Regions from separate parts of the Rhizobium sp. PL01 genome, predicted to be linked through region 2. Evidence: predicted binding sites of a transcription regulator. Region 2 holds the regulator's gene; the other holds the start of a gene.
The links. The regulator LexA, encoded in region 2, represses DNA repair genes until DNA is damaged. The targets are predictions, from matches to a motif close to TGTTCNNNNTGTGTTCNG.

Region 1 (4,412 bases), on a different contig from region 2:
AGTCCATGTCGGTAAAACGGCGCTGGAAAAACGGCGCCGTGCGCGCAACGATATGATGGTCAGGCTCGAACCAGGCCAAAAAACGCCGGCGCGCATGCCCCCGCTCAGTATCGATCTCCTTGAACCGAACGAAGGCCGTCATCTTGTGACAGTCGCGCCGCACGGATTTTTCCATCGCGTGCAGCTGAGCCACATCCGCATCAGAAAGCACCTCCAACAACGTGCGTTCCGCCTGCAGCCGGAAGAGGACCCGATAGAGAAGCTGGAAACGCGCGGGATCTCTATGACAGATCACAGCTTGCGCCAATGACAGGAAAACCTTCGGCACCGCGAACGTTGGCGCTGCCCCAGCACCGGCAATAGGTCCTTCCAGCGCTTCAACGGCAGGTTCGAACAGATCGCCCGCCGATTCGTTTCTGCAACGCCAATCGACCGTCTGCGGCGTCGTGTGGGCAAGCAGCAGAGACCGGGCAGCTTCCCGCCACTCGGTCAAATCCCCCCGGCCCTCCAGCACCACCGTCACCATCACAACAGCGCCAGCTGCTGCGGTTTTGGCTCGAACATGGCCCGCAGATCAGAGCGATCGATCAGCCGATGCGGCGTCCAGCCCTCGGTCAAAACGAACGATTGGACTTTCTTGATCGAAACGTGCAGCCGTGCCAGGTCCTCCAGTCGCAAACGGCGGTGGCGGCGCGCTGAGAGGATGCCGTTGACCGCCTTGGTTCCCAGCCCCGGCACACGCAACAGCATCTCACGTTCCGCCGTGTTGATATTCACCGGAAAGCGATGACGGTTGACCAGTGCCCAGGCAAGTTTCGGATCAAGCTTCAGGTCCAGCATGCCATCCGGCTGGTTCTCGGTAATTTCCTCGATGCCAAAACCGTAGAAGCGATAAAGCCAGTCGGCTTGATACAGCCGGTGCTCGCGCATCAAGGGCGGCTTGATCAAGGGCAGGTTCTTCGACGCATCAGGAATGGGGCTGAACGCGGAGTAATACACCCGGCGCAGGCCGTAGCTGCCATAGAGCCGGGCGCTGGTGCCGAGGATGACCTTGTCATTGGCTTGATCGGCGCCGACGATCATCTGCGTGCTTTGGCCGGCCGGTACGAAACGCTTGCGCCGCTTGGTCTGCAGCGTCGGATCATTGGCGGCCTCGATCTTCAGCCTGAGCTCGCCCATCGACTTGCGAATATTGGCCGGCCGCTTTTCCGGCGCCAGCCGGATCAATCCTGTATCGGTCGGCAGCTCGATATTGATCGATAGACGATCGGCATAAAGCCCGGCCTGCTCGATCAACAGCGGCGAGGCCTCCGGAATGGATTTCAGATGGATATAGCCACCGAAATTGTGGGTGACGCGTAATTCCCGTGCAATGCGGACCATTTCCTCCATCGTGTAGTCCGACGAGCGGATAATTCCGGATGAGAGGAACAGACCCTCGATATAATTGCGCCGGTAGAATTCCAGCGTCAGCCAGACAACCTCCTCGACGCTGAACCGCGCCCGCTCGACATTGCTGGAGGACCGGTTGATGCAATAAGCGCAGTCGTAGATGCAGAAATTCGTCATGAGGATTTTCAGCAGCGAAATGCAGCGGCCATCTGGCGCATAGGCGTGGCAAATGCCGGATCCTTCCGTCGAACCCAATCCACCGGACTTCGACGAATCCCTCTTCACCGTTCCGCTCGATGCACAGGAAGCATCGTATTTGGCAGCATCGGAAAGGATGGCCAATCGTTCGTTCAGCGATTTCTTCATAACTGTTCATGATATGTTCTTATGCGTTTTCAGTCAATGTGCGAAAAACGCGACATGTCGGAACGATTGCCTGAGGCGCCCGTTGTAAGCGCGAACCCTCCCAAAGCTTTCAAAAGGAGATGCGCGATGCCGTTCATCGACAAATCGAAAATCCTCATCCTTGCCACCCATGGCTACGAGCGCTCGGAACTGCGCGTGCCATTGGACGAGCTGAAAAAGCGCGGTGCCGACGTCAAGATCGCCGCGATCGACAAGGATCCGATAAAGAGCTGGGACAAGAAGGACTGGGGCGACACAGTGAACGTCGATCTTCTCGCCAAGGATGTCAAAATCGATGATTTCGACGCGCTGGTCCTGCCGGGCGGTCAAATGAACCCGGATATCCTGCGCCAGGACGAACAGGCCATGCGTGTTGTCAAAGAATTCGTCGCCTCCGGCAAGATTGTCGCAGCGATCTGCCATGCGCCGTGGTTGCTAATCGAAGCTGATGCCGTTCGCGGCTTGAAAGTGACCTCCTATGTCTCGATCAAGACCGACATGAAGAACGCCGGTGCCATCTGGTCGGACGAGCCCGTCGTCGCCGACAAGGGTATCGTAACCTCCCGTAATCCGGGCGATCTCGACGCTTTTGTCAAAAAGACCGTCGAGGAAATCGAGGAAGGCCGCCACGAGCGCCGCGCCGCCTGACCGCGTGCCTCCCAATTGATCAAAAAGAGGAACAATAATGGCTGATATATCGAAGACGAAATCGGATCCGTTGCAACAGCTTTGGGATGTTCTTGGCGATGTTCATGCTGGCATGCTGGGCGTCGAGGACTCCGGGCAGCACATGCAACCGATGGCACCGTTCATCGAAAAGGAAACCAATTCGATCTGGTTCTTCACCCGCACGGACAGTGATCTGATTAACTCGGCGCGGACGGGCAACCGGGCGCATTTCTGTGTCATCAGCAAGGATCACGACTATCATGCTTGCCTTGCTGGCGCGATCGATGAGGTGAAGTCGCGCGAGCATATCGACAAATACTGGTCGGCTCCAGTGGCTGCCTGGTTTGAAGGCGGCAAGGACGACCCATCGTTAACGATGCTGCAGCTGAAGCTTGATGACGTGGCAATCTGGGCGTCGACCAACAGCACGCTGAAATTCGGCTGGGAAATTGCCAAGGCCAACCTGACGGGCAAGGAGCCGGATCTAGGCTACCACACGCAGATCTCACTGCCGCATTAACCCTCACCCGCATTGACCCCTCAATCGTGCGGATGGAATGCCCTGCCCGGGTCCCCTCGGGTCGGGCATTTTTCGTCTATAGAGAAACCCGGCCGTAGCGGCCATTGCTGTAGACAAGCGAGTGCCCATCCCCGGCGACGATGGAGACGACGCGGCCGAGAATGATCGCGTGGCTGTGGCGCTCGATCACCTCGTCGACTTCACAATCGATCCCGGCAAGCGCACCACGCAGCACGGAGGCGCCGCTTGCCAGCGTGAACCATTCGGCACCGTCATAGCGCTCGATGCCCTTCAGTCCGCCCTTGCCGGCAAACCGGTCGGCGACGTCCTGCTGATCAGCACTGAGGATGTTGACACAAAAATGGCCGTAGCGGCTGATAATCGGCCAGCTGGAGGAACTGCGGTTGATGTTGACGATCATCGTCGGCGGATCGACGGACAGGGCCGTGGCCGAAGTCACGGTCGCTCCGGTGCGCTCATCGCCGACCCCGGCGGTAATGACGGAAACACCTCCCGACATCCGCCGCATGGCCGATTTCAATGCATCCTCATCCGCCACATGCGCAAAGGACTGCTCCTGCCGCGGGGCGATCCGGTCGAGCGAATTTCTCAAAGCGACGTTCATGCGGGTCCACTCTTTTGCCGTCTCGTTCATGGTGACGGATTTACGCATGAAAGACGACACTGTCTCAAGCAAAGAATGCCCGCCGCCGCCAGCTAAGCTGGATCGATTTTTCAATCATCATAAAATTTATAGATTATATTATTTTCCGCAAGACAGCGGATTCTGCGACAGTTGCATCCTGCCGAAACGCGGCAACTAACAATAAGACATCATTTTAATAGACTATTGACAGGACGGCCAATTGTGTCAGGATTGTGTTAACGACCGTTAACCGATCCCAGCGAACAGCGGAGAACTGCATGTTTTATCACGGTGGAATGACCCTCGGTTACCTGACGCCTCCGGTGAAAAAGGAAAAAGCCATCCGTGTTGAAATGCCGGTTCGCCAAAGCCGCGAAGAACAGACCGAATTCGAACAGGAGCGCGATCAAGAGCTGAGCCGCGCGTTTTTGACACCCTGGCACCTTTTCTACTGATCGGCAGATAGGCTGATCTATTCCCCAGTTGCCGCCCCCTGGCCATGGGTGCCGATGCTGGAATACATGCCCGTCGTGCGAAACTCCGTCGGACTGGCGCCGAAATAGCGGCGGAACACCTTGGCAAAATAGTTCGGATCCTCGAAGCCGGACATCACAGCCACCTCCTTCACCGACAGATGCGCTGCCTTGGTCAGGAGCTTGGTTGCCCGTTGCAGCCGCTTGCGCAGCACGAACTCCGCCGGCGGCATGCCTTCGCTGGCGGCAAAGACCCGCGAAAAATGCGCCCGGCTGAGACCGGAAACATCCGCCAGTTTCTCGACCG
Region 2 (4,412 bases):
GACAGCCATGCCGTCCGCCGACGCTCGTCATCCAACAGCGCCACACCGCTGCCGGTAGCCACTTTGGCGTAAGCGCTGCCATCGGCGCGCCGAAACAGCGCATCACCCGATTCGCCATGAAGGTAGGCAATCCATTGGCTTCCAAGAGAAAAGCCCGTCAACCGGGTTGATCCGTATTGATAATCAGTCAGGTTTCATTCCCCTCGTCTTGTCTGGCGAAGGCGATGTCGCGCCCCAGCACGACATGGATATTGCCGAACGTGATTTCATTAGCCCGGAACAGAAAATCTCCAGGTTTTTACACCGGGCGCGTTTACGGAGGAAAGCCGGTGAGGGATACGATTACCCGTAAAATTCGGCGAGAAAGTCCTGAATCTGCGCCTCCACATACGGCACCACCGGACCATCCGCCTCGAATCCCCATCATCGAAGAGACGGCCGAACTGGTCGCGGAGGCTGGCGGCAAAGGCATTGCAGTGCCGGTGGATCATCTTGTTCACGCGGAAGTCGCGTCTCTTGGTTGACCGTATCCGCCGCGAAGAATCACGACTCGATATTCTCATCAACGATATCTCGGGCGGCGAGCATATGACCGAGTGGGACAAGCCGGTCTGGGAACACTCGCTCGAAAAGGGCCTGAAATTGCTGCGGCCCAGGCAACGGACTCGGAGCGGAACCGCTTTACCGTACAATCCACGTCAAGCGGGATCTCGCAAAGATCTGAGAGTTCGCCGATCTCGGCGGGTCGCGGACGGACTGCTGGCGCGACATGACAGAGGTGCAGGAGGCGGGGAAAATAGCGGATGCCAGTGGCTATCGGTAGAACAGCGAAATCAGACGAGAGGCGGTGCGGTGTCACCAGAAACCAAAAAGGCCTTGCTTTTCAGCAAGGCCTTTGAAAACTGGCTCCCCGGGCCGGATTCGAACCGGCGACCTGTCGATTAACAGTCGAATGCTCTACCGCTGAGCTACCAGGGAACGTCTGCGCGGTGTGTGCTGCAGAAGTGAGGCTGCTAATACAAATGCTTTTCCGATTTGCCAAGCGGTTTTTCAAAAAAAATGCACAATCTTGTCAGACTGTGGAGAACTTCCCATCTGTGGGGAGTGGTGCATTCTCGATGTCACGCAAGCCAAACCCTTGGCATCGCGGCATTGCAGCGGTATCGGGGCAGGCTTTATGTTTGATAGGTGAGATTTATGGCAGAACCGCAGAAAACGAAAAAATTCGGCATCGACGCCCGAACACAGGAGCTGGTTATCGGCTCATGGCGGATGCGGCTGCCGCAATCACGTCCGCTGCGTATCGCCATCGGCGGCGTTTTGATTTTTGGTGGCATTCTCGGTTTCCTGCCTGTCCTCGGCTTCTGGATGGTGCCGCTGGGCCTACTCGTCCTGTCGCATGATCTCGCCTTCATTCGGCGTAAGCGGCGCAAATTTTCGGTCTGGTGGGCTCGAAAATGGCCGGCATCCAACTAGAACAATGCCGATCATCATATCCTCTCACGTTCGGAATCACCCAAGGGCTCTTCAAAAGGGGAAGGCCATGAGCGAGTGAATGCGAGTCTCTGGAGACAACAACATGCAAGACCTCAACCCGATCGTCAGAAACGACACTTATCTCTGAAAACATTCGATGAATTTTAGGGACTTGCGGAACACATATGGAACAGATAGTGTTCGTTCTTGATTTGTTTCTCGATTCTGGAGTGATCGTTCATGCTGACCCGCAAGCAACAGGAACTGCTTCTGTTCATTCACGAAAGAATGAAAGAATCGGGTGTGCCGCCATCATTCGATGAAATGAAAGATGCGCTGGATCTTGCGTCGAAATCCGGCATTCACCGGCTGATTACCGCGCTTGAGGAGCGGGGTTTCATCCGGCGCCTTCCCAACCGGGCGAGGGCGCTGGAAGTGATCAAGTTGCCGGAGGCCTATTCAATGAGCCTCCAGCCCAAGCGTGGCTTTTCACCCAGCGTCATTCAGGGCAGCCTCGGCGTACAACCAGTGCCCCCAGCACCTGTCAAGACTGCCTCACACAGCGACACCGTCTCGATACCGGTTATGGGCAGGATCGCCGCCGGCGTGCCGATCTCGGCGATCCAGAACAACACGCATGATATTTCCGTCCCCCTCGAGATGGTCGGTAACGGCGAGCACTACGCACTGGAAGTGCGTGGTGATTCGATGATCGAGGCAGGAATTCTGGATGGCGACACGGTCATCATCCGCAATACGAACAGCGCCAGCCCCGGCGAAATCGTCGTCGCCCTGGTTGATGACGAGGAAGCGACGCTGAAGCGGTTCCGCCGGAAAGGCGCCTCGATTGCGCTGGAAGCCGCCAACCCCGCCTACGAGACGCGGATCTTTGGGCCGGACCGGGTCAAGATACAGGGCAAACTCGTCGGGCTGATCCGCCGTTATCATTGATCTTGCCGAATTTTATCTTCGACCTGCCTGCGGCTTGGAGATGAGTTTTTGGTTATGGACTTTGCTGGATGAAGCCGGTCCTGTTGCCGTTCAGCTCGGTCGTTGCCATGCCGCTTCATATATCCAAAGCAAACCGCCTCTCAATTCGAATGCCGGTGTCAAAAACGGATCCTGCCCTGAAATGTGTCTTTGTCTACGATGACCAGTTGGGTGCGTGAAATCACAAATGAGGTTCGCGATCGGAACGCGAGCCTCATCATCTCAAAGGTGCGGGCCGTAGCGATCTCATCCCCTTAAGCCTGTGGGAGAGCGGCTCGGAAACTTCATTTCACAAACGACCGAGGATATTTTCAGAAATATCCTCTTGCGATTTGTCTAGGATCATTCTAAACCGCCGCCACAGTTCGATTATTTGAACTCGTGAGGCCTCGTGGCGGAGTGGTGACGCAGAGGACTGCAAATCCTTGCACCCCGGTTCAATTCCGGGCGAGGCCTCCAAACTTTCCCACACATAGAAAATTGACAGGGAAGAAGCGCAGGCGTCGATGGCCTTGCCGATAGGTCGCGCTCAGCGGGTTTTCACTCTTGTGAAGAGTTTTCAGAGAGATCGGATCGATAGGTTTCCGTCTTCCCATCTTGCCTGGACAGCTAGAGACCATGCCGTCGTTGACAAACGATAGCGTTGCATAATCCCCGTCGGTGCATCGCGAAGCAGGGGGATTGCTCAATGATAATAGAAGCAGGCGCAATCAGCCTTGCTGTCATCCGGTGTTGTCCAGACGCGCACTGCGAGTTTCTTGGCTGCACCGGTCTCGTCCAATCTTAGCCCCAGCAGCGACACGGCCGCGAGCTTGGGGTTGACCGCATCGATTTCGATCGTCGATCCGACCTGGTGAACGCCCTGCTTCGGGGTCCAGGTGAAAAACTGCACGCTATAATGCATTGCATTCTCCTTCACCGCGCTTTGCAGCACTTGATTTTAACGGGTGAACCGACGCTGCAACACGCTGGCCACGGGCGTTCCACTGCTGGATGCGTACTCAATGCGTAGGAGTGCAAGATATCATATTTCGGCAAGCGATGAAACATTCTCGCGGTGATTAAGCCGAACGGTGACAGGCCATCATCCATTCGCCTCACACGCAGCAATTATGATCTGGTCTGCTCTGCCTATGACCATCGGGATGGACGAGGGGGACGCGGTCACAAGCCACTGCCAAGTAGAAGCGACGCGACCAGGGTGCCGCGTAGTAGCGACGAGCGTATCTACGGCGGCCCGAATCTGGATTTTTATGAGCGTCGCCGTCTCCGCAAATTGCGATGAACAATGGCGAGAGCAGCAATACACACTACTGTGTTCAAGACCTTTCCCCGTTGCGCTACCGGCAGCATCCAAGGTTCAGCCAGCCGGGCACGCATCGCAGGCGATGGCGGCATACTGCAGAACCGGTTGACGTTCGCAATCGGCAAGCTATAAAGCGAGCCGTGACAGGCTGATGTCCAAATGTTTGCACGGGAAAACCACCGCCCGGTCAAAACGGTATCATCATAATGCCCGTCATCAGGAAGAGTGTCCGAGTGGTTTAAGGAACCGGTCTTGAAAACCGGCGTGCGGGAGACCGTACCGTGGGTTCGAATCCCACCTCTTCCGCCATTTTCCGCCCCAATCCATCGTAGACACAAATGCCCTCCACCGCGCTTGAGTGCTTTTTTCATCCTGCGTGGTTTGATGATTGTATAACGGGCCTACGCCTTCCTTGAGGCGCCGGATGTTCACACGTAGAACATGGTTATCGTGGCGGCTGGCGGTCTCTTGCAGATCGGCAGACCGGCGCCTGCATTACCGCCTGGTTCACAGTATCTTCCACATTTATTTCCGACATCGATGGCACCATCGTCGGTATTCGCTGCGACAGCATTGAATATGTCTGCTAGGAGCACGTATTCGTCCACTTTCGCGCCTTCATTACATGCATTTTCAGGTG

Region 1: a site for LexA is predicted at 1,762-1,779, ahead of R6X40_RS16285 (putative DNA modification/repair radical SAM protein). Genes of this name have one in related genera too.

What each region holds. Positions count from the first base shown of each region.
Region 1 covers NZ_JAWQUM010000006.1:196,650-201,061, forward strand. The annotation lists gene R6X40_RS16280 (UdgX family uracil-DNA binding protein) at 1-526, opposite strand, end outside; gene R6X40_RS16285 (putative DNA modification/repair radical SAM protein) at 526-1,758, opposite strand; gene R6X40_RS16290 (type 1 glutamine amidotransferase domain-containing protein) at 1,885-2,445, shown strand; gene R6X40_RS16295 (pyridoxamine 5'-phosphate oxidase family protein) at 2,483-2,986, shown strand; gene R6X40_RS16300 (flavin reductase family protein) at 3,063-3,659, opposite strand; gene R6X40_RS16305 (hypothetical protein) at 3,911-4,087, shown strand; gene R6X40_RS16310 (AraC family transcriptional regulator) at 4,105-4,412, opposite strand, start outside.
Region 2 covers NZ_JAWQUM010000002.1:289,923-294,334, forward strand. The annotation lists gene R6X40_RS05790 (APH(3'') family aminoglycoside O-phosphotransferase) at 1-161, opposite strand, end outside; partial or broken gene R6X40_RS05795 (hypothetical protein) at 330-651, shown strand; tRNA gene R6X40_RS05800 (tRNA-Asn) at 904-978, opposite strand; gene R6X40_RS05805 (hypothetical protein) at 1,198-1,476, shown strand; gene lexA (transcriptional repressor LexA) at 1,717-2,427, shown strand; tRNA gene R6X40_RS05815 (tRNA-Cys) at 2,852-2,925, shown strand; gene R6X40_RS05820 (hypothetical protein) at 3,152-3,370, opposite strand; tRNA gene R6X40_RS05825 (tRNA-Ser) at 3,992-4,081, shown strand.